3 regions of the Streptomyces broussonetiae genome follow, and region 3 is predicted to be linked to each of the others. Evidence: riboswitches for the same ligand, from Rfam matches in the RefSeq annotation. Region 3 holds a riboswitch; each other region holds the start of a gene.
The links. A riboswitch is a leader RNA that binds a small molecule or an ion and turns the genes downstream of it on or off. The one in region 3 is predicted to bind cyclic di-AMP.
Positions count from the first base shown of each region.

Region 1: another riboswitch for cyclic di-AMP. It lies ahead of GQF42_RS19195 (LysM peptidoglycan-binding domain-containing protein); the one in region 3 lies ahead of GQF42_RS31935 (M23 family metallopeptidase).
Region 2: another riboswitch for cyclic di-AMP. It lies ahead of GQF42_RS21820 (M23 family metallopeptidase); the one in region 3 lies ahead of GQF42_RS31935 (M23 family metallopeptidase).

Region 1 covers NZ_CP047020.1:4,159,447-4,165,709, reverse strand. Annotated here, with positions in the region: gene GQF42_RS19205 (cytochrome P450 family protein) at 1-955, shown strand, start outside; gene GQF42_RS19200 (LysM peptidoglycan-binding domain-containing protein) at 1,135-2,214, shown strand; cyclic di-AMP (ydaO/yuaA leader) riboswitch at 2,397-2,571, shown strand; gene GQF42_RS19195 (LysM peptidoglycan-binding domain-containing protein) at 2,576-3,292, shown strand; gene eno (phosphopyruvate hydratase) at 3,828-5,114, shown strand; gene GQF42_RS19185 (FtsB family cell division protein) at 5,220-5,696, shown strand; gene GQF42_RS19180 (DUF501 domain-containing protein) at 5,748-6,263, shown strand, end outside.
Region 2 covers NZ_CP047020.1:4,715,621-4,721,883, reverse strand. Annotated here, with positions in the region: gene GQF42_RS21835 (dihydrofolate reductase family protein) at 1-232, shown strand, start outside; tRNA gene GQF42_RS21830 (tRNA-Met) at 293-366, opposite strand; gene GQF42_RS21825 (PP2C family protein-serine/threonine phosphatase) at 529-1,710, shown strand; cyclic di-AMP (ydaO/yuaA leader) riboswitch at 1,966-2,131, shown strand; gene GQF42_RS21820 (M23 family metallopeptidase) at 2,141-3,169, shown strand; gene GQF42_RS21815 (aldo/keto reductase) at 3,249-4,193, shown strand; gene GQF42_RS21810 (PrsW family intramembrane metalloprotease) at 4,267-5,571, opposite strand; gene trmB (tRNA (guanosine(46)-N7)-methyltransferase TrmB) at 5,646-6,263, opposite strand, start outside.
Region 3 covers NZ_CP047020.1:6,929,259-6,935,521, reverse strand. Annotated here, with positions in the region: gene GQF42_RS31955 (bifunctional acetate--CoA ligase family protein/GNAT family N-acetyltransferase) at 1-1,922, opposite strand, end outside; gene GQF42_RS31945 (HPr family phosphocarrier protein) at 2,101-2,382, shown strand; gene GQF42_RS31940 (GntR family transcriptional regulator) at 2,538-3,224, opposite strand; gene GQF42_RS31935 (M23 family metallopeptidase) at 3,433-4,176, opposite strand; cyclic di-AMP (ydaO/yuaA leader) riboswitch at 4,189-4,354, opposite strand; gene GQF42_RS31930 (M16 family metallopeptidase) at 4,672-6,060, opposite strand; gene GQF42_RS31925 (M16 family metallopeptidase) at 6,057-6,263, opposite strand, start outside.

The sequences.
Region 1 (6,263 bases), 2.8 Mb from region 3:
GCTGCGCCGGCTGGTCAGCAAGGCGTTCACACCCCGGCGAGTCGCCGAGTTCGCCCCTCGGGTGCAGGAGCTGACCGACCACCTCATCGACCGGTTCGCGCAGCAGGGTTCGGCCGACCTCATCCACGAGTTCGCCTTCCCGCTGCCCATCTACGCCATCTGCGACCTGCTCGGCGTCCCGCGCGAGGACCAGGACGACTTCCGGGACTGGGCGGGCATGATGATCCGGCACGGGGGAGGGCCCCGCGGCGGCGTCGCCCGGTCGGTCAAGAAGATGCGCGGCTACCTCGCCGAGCTGATCCACAAGAAGCGGCAGGCGCTGCCCGCCGAGCCCGCACCCGGCGAGGACCTGATCTCCGGCCTCATCCGCGCCTCGGACCACGGCGAGCACCTCACCGAGAACGAGGCGGCCGCGATGGCCTTCATCCTCCTCTTCGCCGGTTTCGAGACCACCGTGAACCTGATCGGCAACGGCACCTACGCCCTGCTCACCCACCCCGAGCAGCGTCGGCGGCTGCAGGACTCCCTGGTAAGAGGGGAGCGGGCCCTGCTGGAGACCGGAGTCGAGGAGCTGCTGCGCTACGACGGCCCGGTGGAACTGGCCACCTGGCGGTTCGCCACCGAGCCGCTCGCCGTCGGCGGGCAGGACATCGCGCCCGGCGATCCGGTGCTCGTCGTGCTCGCCGCGGCCGACCGGGACCCGGAGCGGTTCGCCGACCCGGACGTGCTGGACCTCGCCCGCCGTGACAACCAGCACCTCGGCTACGGCCACGGCATCCACTACTGCCTGGGCGCGCCGCTCGCCCGCCTGGAGGGTCAGAGCGCGCTCGCCACCCTGCTCACCCGCCTGCCCGACCTGCGGCTCGCCGCCGATCCGGCCGAGCTGCGCTGGCGCGGCGGGCTCATCATGCGGGGCCTGCGCACCCTGCCGGTGGAGTTCACGCCCACAGCCTGAACACCCCGTCGGCACACCTCGTCCAGGGGAGGACGACAGTGCCTCAACCCTGTGATCTTCACGTGATCTGCGCGGCATTAACTTGTGACAAGTGATCGTCAGCCGCTACGTTCACCCATCAGCGTGGCGACAGGCACCAGCCGCCGCGCCGGTCCTGCTGTCGCACGAAAGGCTTCCGCATGCTCACCGGGAACGGTCGTCACCGTCGCCCCCGTCAGGCTCCGGCCCTCCTCGTCGCGGCCGGAGTCACCGGCTCCGCCATCGCCATCCCGCTGCTCGGCGCCGCGAGCGCCAACGCGGCCGACGGCACCACGTGGGACAAGGTCGCCGAGTGCGAGAGCGGCGGCTCGTGGAGCGCGGACACCGGCAACGGGTACTACGGAGGCCTGCAGATATCGCAGGACGACTGGGACAAGTACGGCGGCACGCAGTACGCGGACACCGCCGACCAGGCCAGCCGCTCCCAGCAGATCGCCGTCGCCGAGAAGATCCTGGCCGGCCAGGGCACCAAGCCGTGGACCATGTGCGCGCTGACCGCCGGGCTGACCTCCAACTCCGCTTCGGTCGACGTCGACACGGGTGTCGGGAACTCCGGCAGCGGCAAGGGGTCGGGCAGCGACTCCGGATCGACCGACGAATCGGACTCGTCCGGTCTGTCGGATTCCTCCGGTGCCGGGTCCGGGCACGGGTCCGGTTCCGAGTCCTCCTCCGGCTCCGCGTCCTCCTCCGGCTCGGACTCCTCCGCGGACGCCGGTGTCACGCCGTCCCCTGGCCCGAGCACGGACAAGACGCCGGGCGCCGGGCGCGGTTCCGTCCCGAGCGGCACCCCCAAGTCGGACAAGACCGATAAGCCGGGCTCATCCGATTCCTCCGGCTCGGGAAACCCTCAGGGGAGCGACACCTCTCCCACGGCGACCCCGGGAACGGACGAGTCGGACAATCCCCAGCAGGCCGCCGGTTCGTGGAGTCTCGTCGACACCGGGGCCCTCAGTAGTGGCGGGCGTCACCGTGGTGGCAGCGCGGACGAAAGCGTGGCAAACGGTCAGGACGCCGCGTCCTCGGGTCGCCATGCGGGCCGTGGGCCGGGCGCGTACATCGTGCGCGAGGGCGACACCCTCACCTCCATCGCCGACGACCTCGGTGTCGACGGCGGATGGCGTGCGCTCTATACCGGCAACAAGAAGGCCATCGGCGCCGACCCGAACCACATCACCGCCGGTCAGACCCTGAAAGTCGGGGGCGAAAAGGGCGCCGAGTAGCGGGAGTTGACACCCTATTTCGCGACTGATGTCCGGTTTGGCGAAAGTGTGGGATGAGTCTCAGAAGCCCTGATCGTCTTTGAAATTCCGCCGAACGCATGTCTACGGTCAGGACCGCTCGTCACCACGAGCCCCGGCAGTCGCAACGCCGAATCCTGCCAGCGGTTGCCCGGGAACAGTCGTCGCGTCAAGCGCCGTAGGCAGGAGCGGGGGACCCAAGGTAGGTGCCGGAACCGGTGGTTGACACCGGAACCGGCTGGGGGTGAAGCCGCGGCTCGCGAACAGCGGGCCCGCGGCCGGGCAACTCAACCGGCCCGAACCCGACAGCTCACCTCGCAGGCGTCGGTGAGGGGATCGATTCATGCTGTTTTCCGGCAAGGGCAAGCACCGTCGTCCGTCCAAGGCCACTCGCGTCATCGCGCTCGCCGGCGTCACCGGTGCGGCCGTCGCCGCCCCGCTGATGGCGGCCGGCAACGCCTCCGCCGCCACCGCCTCCGAGTGGGACGCGGTCGCCCAGTGCGAGTCGGGTGGCAACTGGTCCATCAACACCGGCAACGGCTTCTACGGCGGTCTCCAGTTCTCCGCCTCCACCTGGGCCGCGTACGGCGGCACCGCCTACGCCTCGACCGCCAACCAGGCCACCAAGGCGCAGCAGATCACCGTCGCCGAGAAGGTCCTCGCCTCGCAGGGCAAGGGCGCCTGGCCGGTCTGCGGCTCGGGCCTGTCCTCCGCCGCGTACAACGGCTCCGCCCCGAGCACCGGCTCCAGCTCCGCCGGCAGCAGCTCCTCCTCCAGCAGCTCGTCGAGCAGCACCGCCACCCGCTCCGCCGATCAGCAGGCCGCCACCCGCTCCACCGAGCGCACGGCCCCGAAGGCGAGCAAGACCGTCACCACCCCGACCGGCAAGAAGGTCAAGAAGGGCGACGGCGAGTACAAGGTCGTCAAGGGTGACACCCTCAGCGCCATCGCCGAGAAGCACCACGTCCAGGGCGGCTGGAAGAAGCTCTTCGAGCTGAACAAGGACATCGTCGAGGACGCGAACCTCATCTACCCGGGCCAGCAGCTGCACCTGAAGTGACACCCGGCTGCGAGCCTGCCCACAGCGCCCTCACATCCCCTCCCCCCACGCTGAAGGCCCCGTGAGGGCCACCCCCGTCCCCACGGGCTCCCCGCCCCGGCGCGTGTTCCCCCGTACGCGCCGGGGCGGGGCTTTTGTCTCCCCGTCTGCCGTCTCCCCGTCTGCCGTCTGCCGTCTGCCGTCTCCCCGTCTGCCGTCCGGCGTCCGGCGCGCGCCGGCGGCCCCTCTCTCCGCGTGCGCCCCGGCTCTCATGTGCGCGTCCCTATATACGCGCCCGTCATATACGCGATATGCGCGCCCTCGTCCGCCGCATACGCGCCCGCGTACGCCGCCGCGCGTACTCCACCCGTTTCCCCGCTCTTCACCCCCACCCCTCTTTGTTCCGCTCATGAACAATGGGTACCGTCTGCATGTCCTTCCCTGTCCACGGGGCGGTCGGTCGACGGCCGCGGCCCCGGGGACGGTTAGGCTCTAGTCGCAAGGCGCAGCCGTAAGGCGCCCGCCCCGCACTTTCAGCGTCACATCCAAGAAGGAGATGCTCGTGCCGTCCATCGACGTCGTCGTAGCCCGGGAAATCCTGGACTCCCGAGGCAACCCCACGGTCGAGGTCGAGGTCGGCCTCGACGACGGCAGCACGGGTCGTGCCGCCGTTCCGTCCGGCGCCTCGACCGGTGCCTTCGAGGCCATCGAGCTGCGCGACGGTGACCCGAACCGCTACCAGGGCAAGGGTGTCGAGAAGGCCGTCCTCGCCGTCATCGAGCAGATCGGCCCGGAGCTGGTCGGCTACGACGCCACCGAGCAGCGCCTGATCGACCAGGCCATGTTCGACCTGGACGCCACCGACAACAAGGGCTCCCTCGGCGCCAACGCCATCCTCGGCGTCTCCCTCGCCGTCGCCCACGCCGCCTCCGAGGCCAGCGACCTGCCGCTGTTCCGCTACCTGGGCGGCCCGAACGCGCACCTGCTGCCGGTGCCGATGATGAACATCCTCAACGGCGGCTCGCACGCGGACTCCAACGTGGACATCCAGGAGTTCATGATCGCCCCGATCGGCGCGGAGTCCTTCTCCGAGGCCCTGCGCTGGGGCACCGAGGTCTACCACACGCTGAAGAAGGTCCTGAAGAACAAGGGCCTGTCCACCGGTCTCGGCGACGAGGGTGGCTTCGCCCCGAACCTCGGCTCCAACCGTGAGGCCCTCGACCTCATCCTCGAGGCCATCAAGGAGGCCGGCTACGCCCCCGGCCAGCAGATCGCCCTCGCGCTCGACGTGGCCGCCTCCGAGTTCTACAAGGACGGCAAGTACCTCTTCGAGGGCAAGGAGCGCTCCGCCGCCGAGATGACGGAGTACTACGAGGAGCTGGTCGCGGCCTACCCGCTCGTCTCCATCGAGGACCCGCTGTTCGAGGACGACTGGGCCGGCTGGAAGGTCATCACCGACCGTCTCGGCGACAAGGTCCAGCTGGTCGGCGACGACCTGTTCGTCACCAACCCCGAGCGCCTGGCCCGCGGCATCGAGGAGGGCACGGCCAACGCCCTGCTGGTCAAGGTCAACCAGATCGGCTCGCTGACCGAGACCCTGGACGCCGTCGAGCTGGCCCAGCGCAGCGGCTTCAAGTGCATGATGTCCCACCGCTCCGGCGAGACCGAGGACGTCACCATCGCCGACCTCGCCGTCGCCACCAACTGCGGCCAGATCAAGACCGGCGCCCCGGCCCGCTCCGAGCGCGTCGCCAAGTACAACCAGCTGCTGCGCATCGAGGAGATCCTCGACGACGCCGCGGTGTACGCGGGCCGCAGCGCCTTCCCCCGCTTCAAGGGCTGAGCCTTCCCGGGCTACGTCTTAGCCAGTCGTACGTACGTCCCCGTACCCGGTCCCGTACCGTGTCCGGGGACGTACGCACGTGTGAAAGGGGAGGCGGAGAGCCAGATGGCCGTCAGGGACCGGGACCGTTTCTCCACCGCGACCAGGCTGCGGCTGCTCGGCGAGCAGACGGCCGCCCGGGTCTACCGCTCCCAGACCAAACGGCAGGCCCGCCGCTCCCGGCTCACCGGCCGAGCGGCGCTGCTCGCACTGGTGCTGTGCTCGATGATCGTCGCGCTTGCCTACCCGATGCGCCAGTACGTCACCCAGCGCGCTCAGATCTCCGACCTCCAGCGGCAGCAGCAACAGGCCCGCAAACGCGTCGAGCAGCTGCGCGACCTCAAGGCGCGCTGGCAGGACGACTCCTACGCCGAGCAGCAGATCCGGCGCCGGCTGCATTACGTGATGCCGGGGGAGACCGGGTACGTGGTCGTCGACCCCGGTGCGGCCAAGCAGTCCCGCGCCGACCTGAGGGCCGCCCGGCGGCCGTGGTACGCCAATGTCTGGGACGGGGTCGACAAGTCCGACGCCTCCGACCAGTGATCGATCCGGTGATCGATTCCGTCATCGATAGAAAGCCAACCTGAAGCAGTCATGCAAACGCCCCCGCCGCCCACCCCGCGCACCGAGCCCACCGACGCGGACGTCGAGGCCTTCAAGCAGCAGCTGGGCCGCCCGCCGCGCGGCCTGAGGGCCATCGCGCACCGCTGCCCGTGCGGTCAGCCGGACGTCGTGGAGACGGCGCCCCGGCTGCCGGACGGCACGCCCTTCCCGACGCTGTACTACCTGACGTGCCCGAAGGCGTCCTCCGCCATCGGCACGCTGGAGGCCAACGGCGTGATGAAGGAGATGACCGAGCGGCTGCAGAGCGACCCGGAGCTGGCCGCCGCCTACCGGGCCGCGCACGAGGACTACATCCGGCGCCGGGACGAGATCGAGGAGCTGAAGGGCTTCCCGAGCGCGGGCGGCATGCCGGACCGGGTCAAGTGCCTGCACGTCCTGGTCGCCCACTCGCTGGCGGCGGGGCCCGGTGTCAACCCGCTCGGCGACGAGGCGCTGGCGATGCTGCCGCAGTGGTGGAGCAGGGGCGCGTGCGTGACGCTCACCGAG
Region 2 (6,263 bases), 2.2 Mb from region 3:
GGTGTACAGCAGCCTCGAGCCCTGCGCCCGCCGGGCCTCGCGGCCCGCGCCGTGCTCCGAGCTGATTCTCCGGGCGGGGGTGCGGCGGGTGGTCACGGCCTGGCGCGAGCCGGACACCTTCGTGGACGCGGCCGACGGGAGCGGGGTGCTGGTGAAGGGGGGTGCCGAGGTGGTCGTCCTGCCGGAGTACGAGTCGCAGGCCAAGGCGCCCAACAGCCATCTGGTGCGGTGACTGTCCCGCACAACGACTCAGGGCCCGGAATCCAGTGGATTCCGGGCCCTGAGTCTTCAGTAGCGGGGACAGGATTTGAACCTGCGACCTCTGGGTTATGAGCCCAGCGAGCTACCGAGCTGCTCCACCCCGCGTCGTTGTGTCACCAGTGTACGTCATGCGAAGGACTGCTTGCACATCGGTTGCTCCGGGGGTGCCGGACGGGGCCGTCGCTTCATCCGCTCGGGTCACCGAGGTCGCCCGGCGGGCCCGCCGCCGCCACGCTGGACGCATGTCGGACACGTGGGAGACGCGCGGTGGGTCCTGGAGAGGTGGAGGAGAGCCGGTGCGCCAGGGCGGGGGGCCGGTTGCCCGGGGATCCCGTGCCCGATCCGGGCCTCGGTGACGAGACCGCTCCCGCGCCGCCGTCGCGCCGTCCGAGCCCGCGCTCCCTGGCCCGCGCCCTGCCCGCCCTGCTGATCGCCCTCGGGGTCCTGTACGGCCTGCTCACCCCGAGCGAGTTCACCGCCGTTCCGTTCTTCACCGCCGCCCCGCTGATCGCCGCACCCCTGTCCTCGCTGCGCACCACCCTTCTGACCGGCGGCGCGGCCGTCGCCGCGATGTACGCGGTGCGCGCCCACAGCGGCGAGCATCCCGCCGTGGGCATCGTCACGGACGTCGTCACCGTGGTCTCGGTCGCCCTGCTGGCCGTCGCCATCAACCGCGTGGTCCGCCTCGGCGACCGGCGGCTCGCCTCCGCCCGGGAGATCGCCGAGGCCGCCCAGCGGGCCGTGCTGCCGGAGCCCGCCGAGCGGATCGGCGGCTTCGAGATCGCCGCCTGCTACGAGGCGGCCCGGCAGGACGCGTTCATCGGCGGTGATCTGTACGCGGTGCAGGACAGCCCGCACGGGGTCCGGCTGATCGTCGGGGACGTGCGCGGCAAGGGCATGGGCGCGGTCGCCGCCGTCGCCGTGGTGATCGGCGCGTTCCGGGAGGCCGCCGAGCAGGAGGCCACGCTGGAGGCGGTGGCGCTGCGGCTGGAGCGGGCACTGACCCGCGAGGGCACCCGGCGTGCGGGCATCGACGCCTTCGAGGGCTTCACCACCGCCGTCCTTGCCGAACTCCCGCACGGCGACGGGCTGGTACGGATCGTCAACCGCGGTCATCCGCCCCCGCTGCTGCTGCACTCCGACGGCACCCTGCGCACCCTGAGCGCCCCCGAGCCCGCGCTGCCGCTCGGCATGAGCGACCTGGGGATGTGGCCGGATCAGGCCCTGGAGGAGCGCTTCCCGGGTGGGGCGACCCTGCTGGTCCACACCGACGGCCTGTCCGAGGCCCGGGACGCCCACGGCCGGTTCTACGACCCCGAACGACGGCTCGCCGGGCGCGTCTTCTCCGGGCCCGCAGCCCTGGTCGCCCGGCTCGCCGAGGAGGTGCGGGGGCACTCCGGCGGCGGGATGACGGACGACATGGCGCTGCTCGCCGTCCGGCATCCCTGACGCGCCGCACCCCACCCGTGATCACCTTCACCGACGGTGACCGGACGACCGCCGTCCGCATAACATCTGAGACACCATCAAAAACGCCGATGCTCCTGAACGTCGGCCAACTCGTCCGGTTTGCTGTGGTCCTGGACGGTAAGTCCTGGCCGGAAAGCGTTAACGATCAAGCCGAACGGCTTGGAAAGTGCCTGTCAGGTCTATTAACGTTCGATAACGCAGCGCGGTCGTCCCAGCCGTCACAAGAGACGGCTCCGTGCGCACGCGCCGAATCCCGCAAGGGAACCGGGGAACCACCACCTTGGGGTGAATCACGCGGACACCGACGTGAACTCACGGAGTCACGCCCGGTATACGCGCGTAGGAGACCTTCCTGCTCCGAACCCGTCAGCTAACCCGGTAGGCGACGGAAGGAAAGGAGTACGCCCGCGTGGCGTCCAACCGGCCTGCCCCCGAAGCCCCGTTCATACCGGCGTCCGACGAGCCCGAGACCTTCGGTTACGGCTCCTACCGCGCCGAAGAGGGCCCTTGGGAGGAGTGGAACCCCACCGAGGACTCCGTCACCCAGGTCCGCGGCCGGCACCGCGTCGCCAAGCAGCGCGGCGGCTTCGCCCGCAGCTCCACCGTCCTCGGCGTCGGCGTCATGGCCGCGGTCGGCGCGGGCGGCATGGCCAGCGCCCACACCGGCAAGCCGCCGGTCTCCATCTCCCTGCCCGACCTGGACTCCGTCGGCCACCTCTTCGGCGGCGGGTCCTCCACGGCGCCCAAGTCCACCGGCACCGGGCTCAGCGACGTCGGTGTGAGCACCGACAGCAGCAAGAGCGGCGGCGCCGGCGAGGCGCTGCGCAACCGGATCATGGCGCAGGCCGAGCAGCAGCAGAGCAAGGCCGACAGCAAGGCCACCGCCGCCGCGATCGCCGCCGCCGACAGGCAGACCGCCGACGCGGCCGCCAAGGCGGAGAAGGACGCCGCCGCCAAGGCCGCGGCCGCCAAGGACAAGGCGCAGGCCGACGCCAAGCAGGCCGAGGAGGCCAAGCGTCTGGCCGAGCTGGCCAAGCAGTACACGCTGCCCGTCGTCTCGTACACGATCACCGGCACCTTCGGTCAGCCCGGCGCCATGTGGTCCTCCGGCTACCACACGGGCCTCGACTTCGCCGCCCCCACCGGCACCCTCATCAAGGCCATCCACGGTGGCACGATCACCCAGGCCGGCTGGGCCGGCGCCTACGGCTACCGCACCGTCCTCACCCTGGACGACGGCACCGAGCTGTGGTTCTGCCACCAGTCCTCGATCAACGTCTCGGTCGGCCAGAAGGTCTCCACCGGTGACGTCATCGGCCGTATCGGCGCCACCGGCAACGTCACCGGCCCGCACCTGCACCTCGAGGTGCACCCGAACGGCCAGGCCAGCGCGGTCGACCCGGCGCCGTGGCTGCGCGGCAAGGGCCTCAACCCCTGAGCGTGACATCCGGGTGAAACGCGGGAAACCGGCGCCGGCGGCGGAATGAGATCATCCGCCGCCGGCGTTGGAATGAGGCATGACTTCCCTGCGCACACTCGGCTCTTCCGACCTCGAGGTCTTCCCCCTCTCCCTCGGCGGCAACGTCTTCGGCTGGACCGCCGACGAGGAGACCTCCTTCGCCGTCCTCGACGCCTACACCGCGGCGGGCGGCAACTTCGTCGACACCGCCGACTCCTACACCGCCTGGATCGAGGGCAACCAGGGCGGCGAGTCCGAGACGATCATCGGCAAGTGGGTCAAGGCCCGCGGCAACCGCTCCGACGTCGTCATCGCCACCAAGGTCAGCCAGCACCCGCAGTTCCAGGGCCTGTCCGCGGCCAACATCAAGGCCGCCGCCGACGCCTCCCTGCGCCGCCTGGACACCGACTACATCGACCTCTACTACACCCACTTCGACAAGCCCGAGGTCCCGGTCGAGGAGATCATCGGCGCCCTCGACGAACTGGTGAAGGCGGGCAAGGTCCGGCACATCGCCGCCTCCAACATCACCCCCGAGCGGCTGAAGGAGTCCCTCGACTTCTCCGAGCGCGAGGGCCTTGCCCGCTACGTCGCCCTCCAGCCGCACTACAACCTGGTCTCGCGCGACACCTACGAGGGCCCGCTCCAGGACCTGGTCGCCAAGGAGGGCCTGTCCGCGGTGCCGTACTTCTCCCTCGCCGCGGGTTTCCTGACCGGCAAGTACCGCCCCGGTACGACGGTCGACAGCGCCCGCGCCGGCCGGGCCCAGGAGTACGCCGGGTCCGAGCGGGGCCAGAAGGTCCTCGCGGCCCTGGACGAGATCGCCGCCGCCCACCGGGTCCCGCACGCCACCGTCGCCCTGGCCTGGCTCGCGGCCCAGCCGACGATCACGGCCCCGATCGCCTCGGCCCGCACGGTCGAACAGCTGCCTGCGCTGCTCGGGGTGGCGGACCTGAAGCTGACGCAGGAGGAGATCGCGAAGCTGACGGACGCGTCCGCGTAGCGGTTTCCTTTGTCACGGTGCTCGGCCACGACGGCGGATTCCTGCGGCGACGAACCCTGCGCAATCCCCAGGTCTACGACCGATAGGGGTTGTACGCGGCATAGGGCGCCGCCGGATACCCGAACTGCGGCGCCCACTGCATCGGCATCGGCATCGGTGCCGGAGCAGCCGCCCGCGCGGCGTATTCCAGGGCCGACCGCGCGGCAGCCCTCCGCTTCCACAGCTCGTCCAGCAGCTCCCGCTCCCGTACGACGAAGTCCGCCCCGGCCTTGCCCCTGCGCCCCCGGTGCCGCAGCAGCGCGAGCGCCGTGGCGTACGCCTCGTAGTGCGCCACCTCCCGCGCCACCGGTGTGCCGCCGTGGTGCCGGGCGTAGTCCCGGGCCGCGCGCCGCGCCCGCATCGAGCCCAGTGCGAACGGCTCGGCCGGCCCCAGCCACCCGGCCAGCACATATGCGGGCAGTTCCGTGCGCACGGTGCGCAGTTCCCGCTGCCGTGTGAGGACGGCCAGCCAGGTCAGCAGCCCGAACACGGGCACCATGAAGCAGCCGTAGACGGCGAAGAACCCGAACTCGCCGAAGGTCGAGGAGCCGTTCCACAGGGCGTGCATGCTCATCGCGAGCAGCAGCCCGGACAGCGGCAGCAGCACCCGCCGCGCGCGCTGCCGCTGCGCGGAGAACGCCGAGAGGCCGAAGCCCAGGCCGGTCATGGTGGTGAACAGGGGGTGCGCGAACGGCGACATCACGATGCGCACGAAGAAGGTGGCGGCGGTGACGGAGGCGATGCCGCGGTCGCCGCTGAGCTGGTCGGCACCGAAGGCCGTGCCGAGGTAGAGGATGTTCTCGGTGAACGCGAAGCCGGTGGCGGTGATCCCGGCGATCACCATCCCGTCCACGATCCCGGTGAAGTCACGTCTGCGGAAGAGGAAGACCAGCAGGACGGCCGCGGCCTTGGCGGACTCCTCGACGATCGGCGCTATCACGGTGGCACCGAGGGTGTCGGCACTGGCCGGATCGGCCGTGGCGGTGGCTATCCACTTGGTGGCGAAGCTGTTGGCGACGATGGCGATCAGCGCCGCCGCGCAGGCCCCCCAGGCGAAGGCGAAGACCAGATTCCGCCAGGGGCCGGGTGCCACCCGGTCCAGCCAGCGGAAGGCGGCTATGAGCCAGGGCACGGGCAGCACGGCCAGCCCGAGCCCCACGAAGAACCCCTCGGTGCCGGTCTGCCTGCGCACCAGCGCGAGGATGACCAGCCCGGACAGCGCAAGCAGCGTGATCAGTGCCCCGTACCGCACCGCCCTGCGCTGCCACCAGTGCGGATGGCGGAGCGCACCGCCGCCGGGGCTGGGTGGATACGTCGGATACGGAGAACTGGTGGCCACGGCATCGACCCTAACGGTGGCGGGACGAGGGGCTGGAGCGGATTACCGGACCCGAGGACCGGGTCGGCTGTGGACTAGGCGTTCGGGTGCGGTACGCGTCGGAACAGCAGGTCGTTCACCACATGTCCCTTGTCCAGCCCCTGGCCCTCGAAACGGGTCAGCGGCCGGGACTCGGGGCGTGCGGCGAAACCGCCGTCCGCCTGCGTGTTCTCGAAGTCGGGATGCGCGGTGAGCACCTCGAGCATCTGCTCGGCGTACGGCTCCCAGTCGGTCGCGCAGTGCACGAGCGCGCCGGGCCGCAGCCGGGTGGCGGCGAGGGTCAGGAACTCCGGCTGGATGAGCCGCCGCTTGTGGTGCCGCTTCTTGGGCCAGGGGTCCGGGAAGTACACGCGCAGCCCGTCGAGCGAGTCGGGTGTGAGCATCTCCCTGAGCAGGATGATCGCGTCCCCGTTGGCCACCCGGACGTTGGACAGCCCGCCCTGGTCCGCGAGGCTCAGCAGGTTGCCCTGCCCCGGGGTGTGCACATCGACGGCGAGGATGTTGGTGTCCGGAGCGGCGGCGGCCATCTGCGCGGTGGCCTCGCCCATGCCGAAACCGATCTCCAGCACGACGGGCCTGTCGTTGCCGAACAGCTCGCCGAGGTCGATGACCTGCTGTCCGTCGATGTCCAGTCCCCATTCGGGCCACAGCCG
Region 3 (6,263 bases):
GACGGGTGGGCGCCGCCTGCCGCGCCGGGCGGCTTCTCGGCCGCCGCGGGCGCCGTGCTGGCCGCAGCCGACAGCGCCTCCGCCAGCCCTCCCAGCTCCACGTGGACGACGAGGACCGGCTTGCCCGGAACGGCCGCCGCGGCCGAACGCAGTGCCTCCGCCAGCTCCGCGTCTCCCGGCGACCCCTCCCCGATGGCGGGGATCGCCGTGACGACTACGGCATCACTAGTGTCGTCGGCCAGCGCGGCGCCCAGCGCCCGGTGGAAGTCCTCCGCCGTCGCCCCGGTCGTCAGGTCCAGCGGCGGCGACGGCCGCAGCCCCTCGGCGACGCAGCGGTCGTACGCCAGCACGCCCAGCGACTCGGAGTTGCCGAGGATCGCCACCCGGGGCCCGCTCGGCAGCGGCTGCCGGGCGAGCAGCAGACCCGTGTCGACCAGTTCGGTGATCGTGTCGACCCGGAGCACCCCGGCCTGCCGCAGCAGTGCGGAGACGGTGGCGTGCGGCAGCCGGGTCGCCCGTACCGTGTGCCCCTGCGGCGCGGAACCCACCCCCTCCACCACGACCAGCGGCTTCGCCGCCGCCGTCCGCCGCGCGAGGCGGGTGAACTTGCGCGGGTTGCCGATGGATTCCAGGTACATGAGCGCGACGTCGGTCTCGGGGTCGTCGTACCAGTACTGGAGGACGTCGTTGCCGGAGACGTCGGCGCGGTTGCCCGCGGAGACGAAGGTGGAGACGCCCGTGACCCCGGTGACCCCTGCGCCGCGCCGGTGCAGCCGGGACAGCAGCGCGATGCCGATGGCCCCGGACTGGGCGAACAGTCCGATGCGGCCGGGGCGGGGCATCTCGGGGGCGAGGGAGGCGTTCAGCCGGACGTCCGGCGCGGTGTTGATGACCCCGAAGGCGTTCGGGCCGATGATCCGCATGCCGTACGCGCGCGCGTGCCGTACGAGGGCCCGTTGCCGCTCCCGGCCCTCTGGGCCGCTCTCGGCGTATCCGGCGGAGAGCACGACGAGCCCCTGCACACCGTGCTCTCCGCACTCGGCGACGACCGCGGGCACGTGATCGGCCGGTACGGCGACGACGGCGAGGTCCACCGGGCCGTCGATGTCGCGCACGGACCGGTGGGCCGGCACTCCGTCGACCTCCTTGAGGTCCTCGGGGAAGGCCTGGTTCACGGCGTGCAGCCGGCCGTCGTAGCCGCCGTCCCGGATGTTGCCGAGGACGCTGCGGCCGACGCCGCCGGGGGCGCGGCCGACGCCGATGACCGCCACCGAGCCGGGCGCGAGCAGCCTGCGCACCGAGCGGCCCTCGGCGCGCTGCTCCCGCGCGCGCTGCACGGCGAGCGAGCGGTCGGTGGGCTCGAGGTCGAACTCCAGGCGGACGACCCCGTCCTCGAAGCTGCGCTCCTGGGTGTACCCGGCGTCCGTGAACACCTTGATCATCTTGGTGTTGGCGGGCAGCACCTCGGCGGCGAAGCGGCGGATGCCGCGCTCGCGCGCGACGGCCGCGATGTGCTCCAGCAGGGCGGAGGCGACTCCGCGGCCCTGCTGGGCGTCCTGCACCAGGAAGGCGACCTCGGCCTCGTCGGCCGGTGCGGAGGCGGGCAGGCCGTCGGCGTTGATGCGGTCGTAGCGTACGGTGGCGATGAACTCGCCGCCGATGGTGGCCGCGAGTCCCACCCGGTCCACAAAGTCGTGGTGCGTGAAGCGGTGGACGTCCTTGGCGGACAGTCGTGGGTACGGCGCGAAGAAGCGGTAGTACTTCGACTCGTCCGAGACCTGCTCGTAGAAGCTGACCAGGCGGTCGGCGTCATCAACGGTGATGGGCCGGATGCGCGCGGTGCCACCGTCGCGCAGCACCACGTCCGCCTCCCAGTGGGCGGGGTACTCGTACCGGCCCTGCCGGTCCGCCGAGCTCTGCATGGGCCCCAGAGTACGGCTCGCGTCCGACAATGGCGCGAGGCAGTCTGTGGGGGGACGGAAGCCGGATCGAGGCCGCGGTCCGGCGTCACACGGGAGGGGGCGAAGGTCCGCTCCCGGGCATGCTTCGCGATATGGGAAACTGGTCTAGACAACCCTGAACACCGAAGGGCAGCAACACATGGCTGAGCGCCGCGTCAACGTCGGCTGGGCCGAGGGCCTCCACGCCCGCCCCGCTTCCATCTTCGTCCGAGCCGCCACGGCCGCAGGCGTCCCGGTGACGATCGCCAAGGCCGACGGCAACCCCGTCAACGCGGCCTCCATGCTGGCCGTCCTGGGCCTGGGCGCCCAGGGGGGCGAGGAGATCGTCCTCGCCTCCGAGGCCGAGGGCGCGGACGCCGCCCTGGACCGGCTGGCCAAGCTGGTCGCCGAGGGCCTCGAGGAGCTGCCCGAGACCGTCTGAGCGCCACGCACAGAACGGCGAAGCCGCGTCGCCCTTTTCGGGGCGGCGCGGCTTCGCCGTTTGCGCGGTCTTTTACGAATGCGCGGGCACACCGAAATTCGGGCAGTGGAAATACACCGCCACCGAATTACTCTTCTTTGTATACGGCGTCCGTGTTAATGCCGCAGGCTCGACATGTTTACGGCGTGTTGCGAAGTCCTCACACGCTCGCCGGAACCGGGAAAGCGAAGCCGGTGCGCGGCCGTGGCGCGCTCGCCGTGCAGTGCGGTGAGCGCCCGCGCGCGCTCACCGTCGCCGCGCGCCACCGCGTCCACGATCGCGGCGTGCTCCGCCCACGACTCGGCCGGACTCGGCGTCGCCTCGACCGTGTACATCCAGGCGATCTTGTGGCGCAGCTGAGTCAGCATCGAAGTCAGCGAGGGGCTGCCACAGGCCTGGACGAGCGTCTCGTGGAACCAGCCGCCCAGGGCGCGCAGATCCTCGCTGCCGCCCCGCCTGGCCCGTTCCTGACCCAGTCTGACCAGGCCCCGCAGCACCTTCAGATGCGCCTCCGTGCGCCGCTGTGCGGCCCGGGCGGCCCCGAGCGGCTCCAGCAGCAGCCGCATCTCCAGCAGGTCGGCCGCCTCGTGCTCGGTCGGCTCGGCCACGCACGCGCCCGCGTGCCGGCGCGTGACCACGAAGCCCTCCGCCTCCAGGGTGCGCAGCGCCTCGCGGACGGGGACGCGCGAGACGCCGTAGCGGCGGGCCAGGACTTCTTCGGTCAGGCGGCCGCCGCGCTCGTGGACACCGGCGACGATGTCGTCCCGGATCGCCGTGCATACCGAGTGCGCCGGAATGCGCATGACACCTCCGCATTAATCCCCGTGAGACGTCGACGATGGACGCGTGTTCCGTGACTCTATTGCAATGAGCCGGAATTTCCGACGGCGGGCCGGAATCCATGGATATTTTTTGGCCAGCGACCGACGCGGACATCCGCCGGGCACCGTGAAAAATGTCGAAAGCCCCGGCTCGGTGAGCCGGGGCCTTGGATGCCGTTCGCCGTATGCGTCAGACGTTCACGCCGTGCTTGCGGAGATAGGCGACGGGGTCGACGTCCGAGCCGTAGTCGGGGGTCGTCCGGGCCTCGAAGTGCAGGTGCGGTCCGGTGACATTGCCGGTCGCGCCGGACAGGCCGATCTGCCGGCCAGGGGTGACCTGCTGGCCCACCGTGACACCGATGGACGACAGGTGGCCGTACTGGGTGTACATGCCGTCGGCCATCCGGATCACGATCTGGTTTCCGTACGCACCGCCCCAGCCCGTGGAGACGACGGTGCCGGAGCCGACCGCCAGGACGGCGGTGCCGCTGGCCGCGTGGAAGTCGATACCGGTGTGGGAGCCGGAGGACCACAGCGAGCTGCTGGCCTTGTAGCCCGTGGAGACGTACGAGTTCGAGATCGGCGCGACGAAGCGGTTCAGGCGCTCGCGCTCGGCCTCGCGGGCGGCGCGCTCCTTGGCCTCGCGCACCTCCTTGGCGCGCTTGGCCGCGACCTGCTCGGCCACCTTCTGCTCCGCGGCCTGCTTCTGGGCTGCGGCCTGTTCATCGATGTGCTCGGCGATGTCGTCACCCACGGTGATCACCGGGGTGAGGCCGGTCTGCTCGGCGGAGTTCTCGGCGGCGAACGCCGGGGCGGCCGCGAGGGTGCCGATGACGCCGGTGGTGGTCAGGGCCGCGATGCCGGCCGCCTGAGCGGTGGTGCGCTTGACCCGGCCGGGCTTGCGGTGCTTCCCGGTGGCGCACATGAACGCCATGAGGTGGCTGGTCCTTTCCTTCCCTCTCGCCTACCGGGTTAGCTGACGGGTTCGGAGCAGGAAGGTCTCCTACGGACCCCCTCGCTCGCGCGCGGGCGGTCCGATTCACCCCAGGGACTGCGGTTGGGTCCCCGGCTCCCCTGACTCGCGCCGTACGGGGACTCGGCGATGACTGCCCGGTGCCGCGGGTGCGGCGTATTGCCTGACGGACAGCCCGGACGACGCTAGGCGGGCCCGCCGTCAATCCCCAAACCGATCCGGAATTTTGTAGCGCATCCCACAGAGCAGACGGGCAACCTCCGCCTCAAATCGGGCATCTGGGGAAGGGAGTGGAACAGCAAAGGGCCCTGACGACCCGTAGGCCGTCAGGGCCCCACGCGCGTGCGTGGCGCGTGTGCGCCTCGTTCTCCCGCGCGTGCGTGCCGCTTGCGCGCGTTGTGCCTCTACGCGTTTCGCCCGTACGCGTTCCGCACACGCCTTGTGCGCGTTACCGCATCACTCCGCGGCGACGACGGTGACCTCGCCGATACCGAGCGCCTCCACGGGCGCCTTGATCTGGGCGGCGTCACCGACGAGGACGGTCACCAGGCGGTTCACCGGGAAGGCGTTCACGACGGCCGCCGTGGCCTCCACCGTGCCCGTCGCGGCCAGCTGCTGGTACAGCGTCGCCTGGAAGTCGTCGGGCAGGTGCTGCTCGACCTGGTCGGCCAGCGTGCTCGCGACGGCCGCCGCCGTCTCGTACTTGAGCGGTGCCACCCCGACGAGGTTCTGCACGGCCACGTCCCGCTCGGCGTCGGTCAGGCCCTCGGCCGCGAGGGTGCGCAGCACCTTCCACAGGTCCTGAAGCGCGGGACCGGTGTTCGGCGTGTCCACCGAGCCGCTGATGGCGAGCATCGAGGCACCCGAGCCGTCCGGGGCGGACCGCAGGACCTGCCCGAAGGAACGCACCCCGTAGGTGTAGCCCTTCTCCTCGCGCAGGACGCGGTCCAGGCGGGAGGTGAGGGTGCCGCCGAGGCAGTAGGTGCCGAGCACCTGGGCGGGCCACACGCGGTCGTGCCGGTCGGGGCCGACGCGGCCGATGAGCAGCTGCGTCTGGACGGCACCGGGCCGGTCCACGATGACCACGCGGCCGGTGTCGTCGGCGCTCACCGGCGGCACGGGCCGGGGCTCGCCCGGGGTACCGCTCCAGGCGCCCAGGGTGTCGCCGAGCAGGGCGTCCAGGTCGATGCCCGTGAGGTCGCCGACCACGACCGCGGTGCCCGTGGCGGGGCGGACGTAGCGGTCGTAGAAGGCGCGTACGGCAGCCGCGTCGATCTTCTCGACCGTCTCCTCGGTGCCCTGGCGCGGGCGCGACATGCGCGAGGTCGACGGGAACAGCTCCTTGGAGAGTTCCTTGGCGGCCCGGCGGGAGGGGTTGGCCAGCTCGTGCGGGATCTCGTCCAGGCGGTTGCGGACCAGCCGCTCGACCTCGCTCTCGGCGAACGCGGGCGCGCGCAGGGCATCGGCGAGCAGGCCGAGGCCCTTGGCCAGGCGGGAGGCGGGAACCTCCAGGCTGAGGCGGACGCCGGGGTGGTCGGCATGCGCGTCCAGCGTGGCGCCCGCGCGCTCCAGCTCGGCGGCGAACTCCTCGGCGGAGTGCTTGTCGGTGCCCTCGGAGAAGGCCCGCGCCATGATCGTGGCAACGCCGTCCAGGCCGGCCGGCTCGGCGTCCAGGGGGGCGTCCAGCAGCACCTCTACGGCGACGACCTGCTGGCCGGGACGATGGCAGCGCAGCACGGTCAGGCCGTTGTCGAGCCCGGTGCGCTCCGGGGCCGGGAACGCCCACGGCCTGGCCTCGCCGGGCTGCGGCTGGGGGTGGAAGTCCATGGTGGCGAGCTGGGTCACTTGGCCGTCTCCTCGTTCTCGTTACCGGCCTCTACGGTCGCTTCCTGCTCCGGGTCCTCGGGCACGTCGGCGTCCGGGGCCTCCTGCGGAGACTTGGGTTCGTAGACCAGCACCGCGCGGTTGTCGGGCCGCAGACGGGCCTTGGCGACCTCCTGGACCTCCTTCGCGGTCACCTCCAGGACGCGCTTCACGGCGGTGAGGGC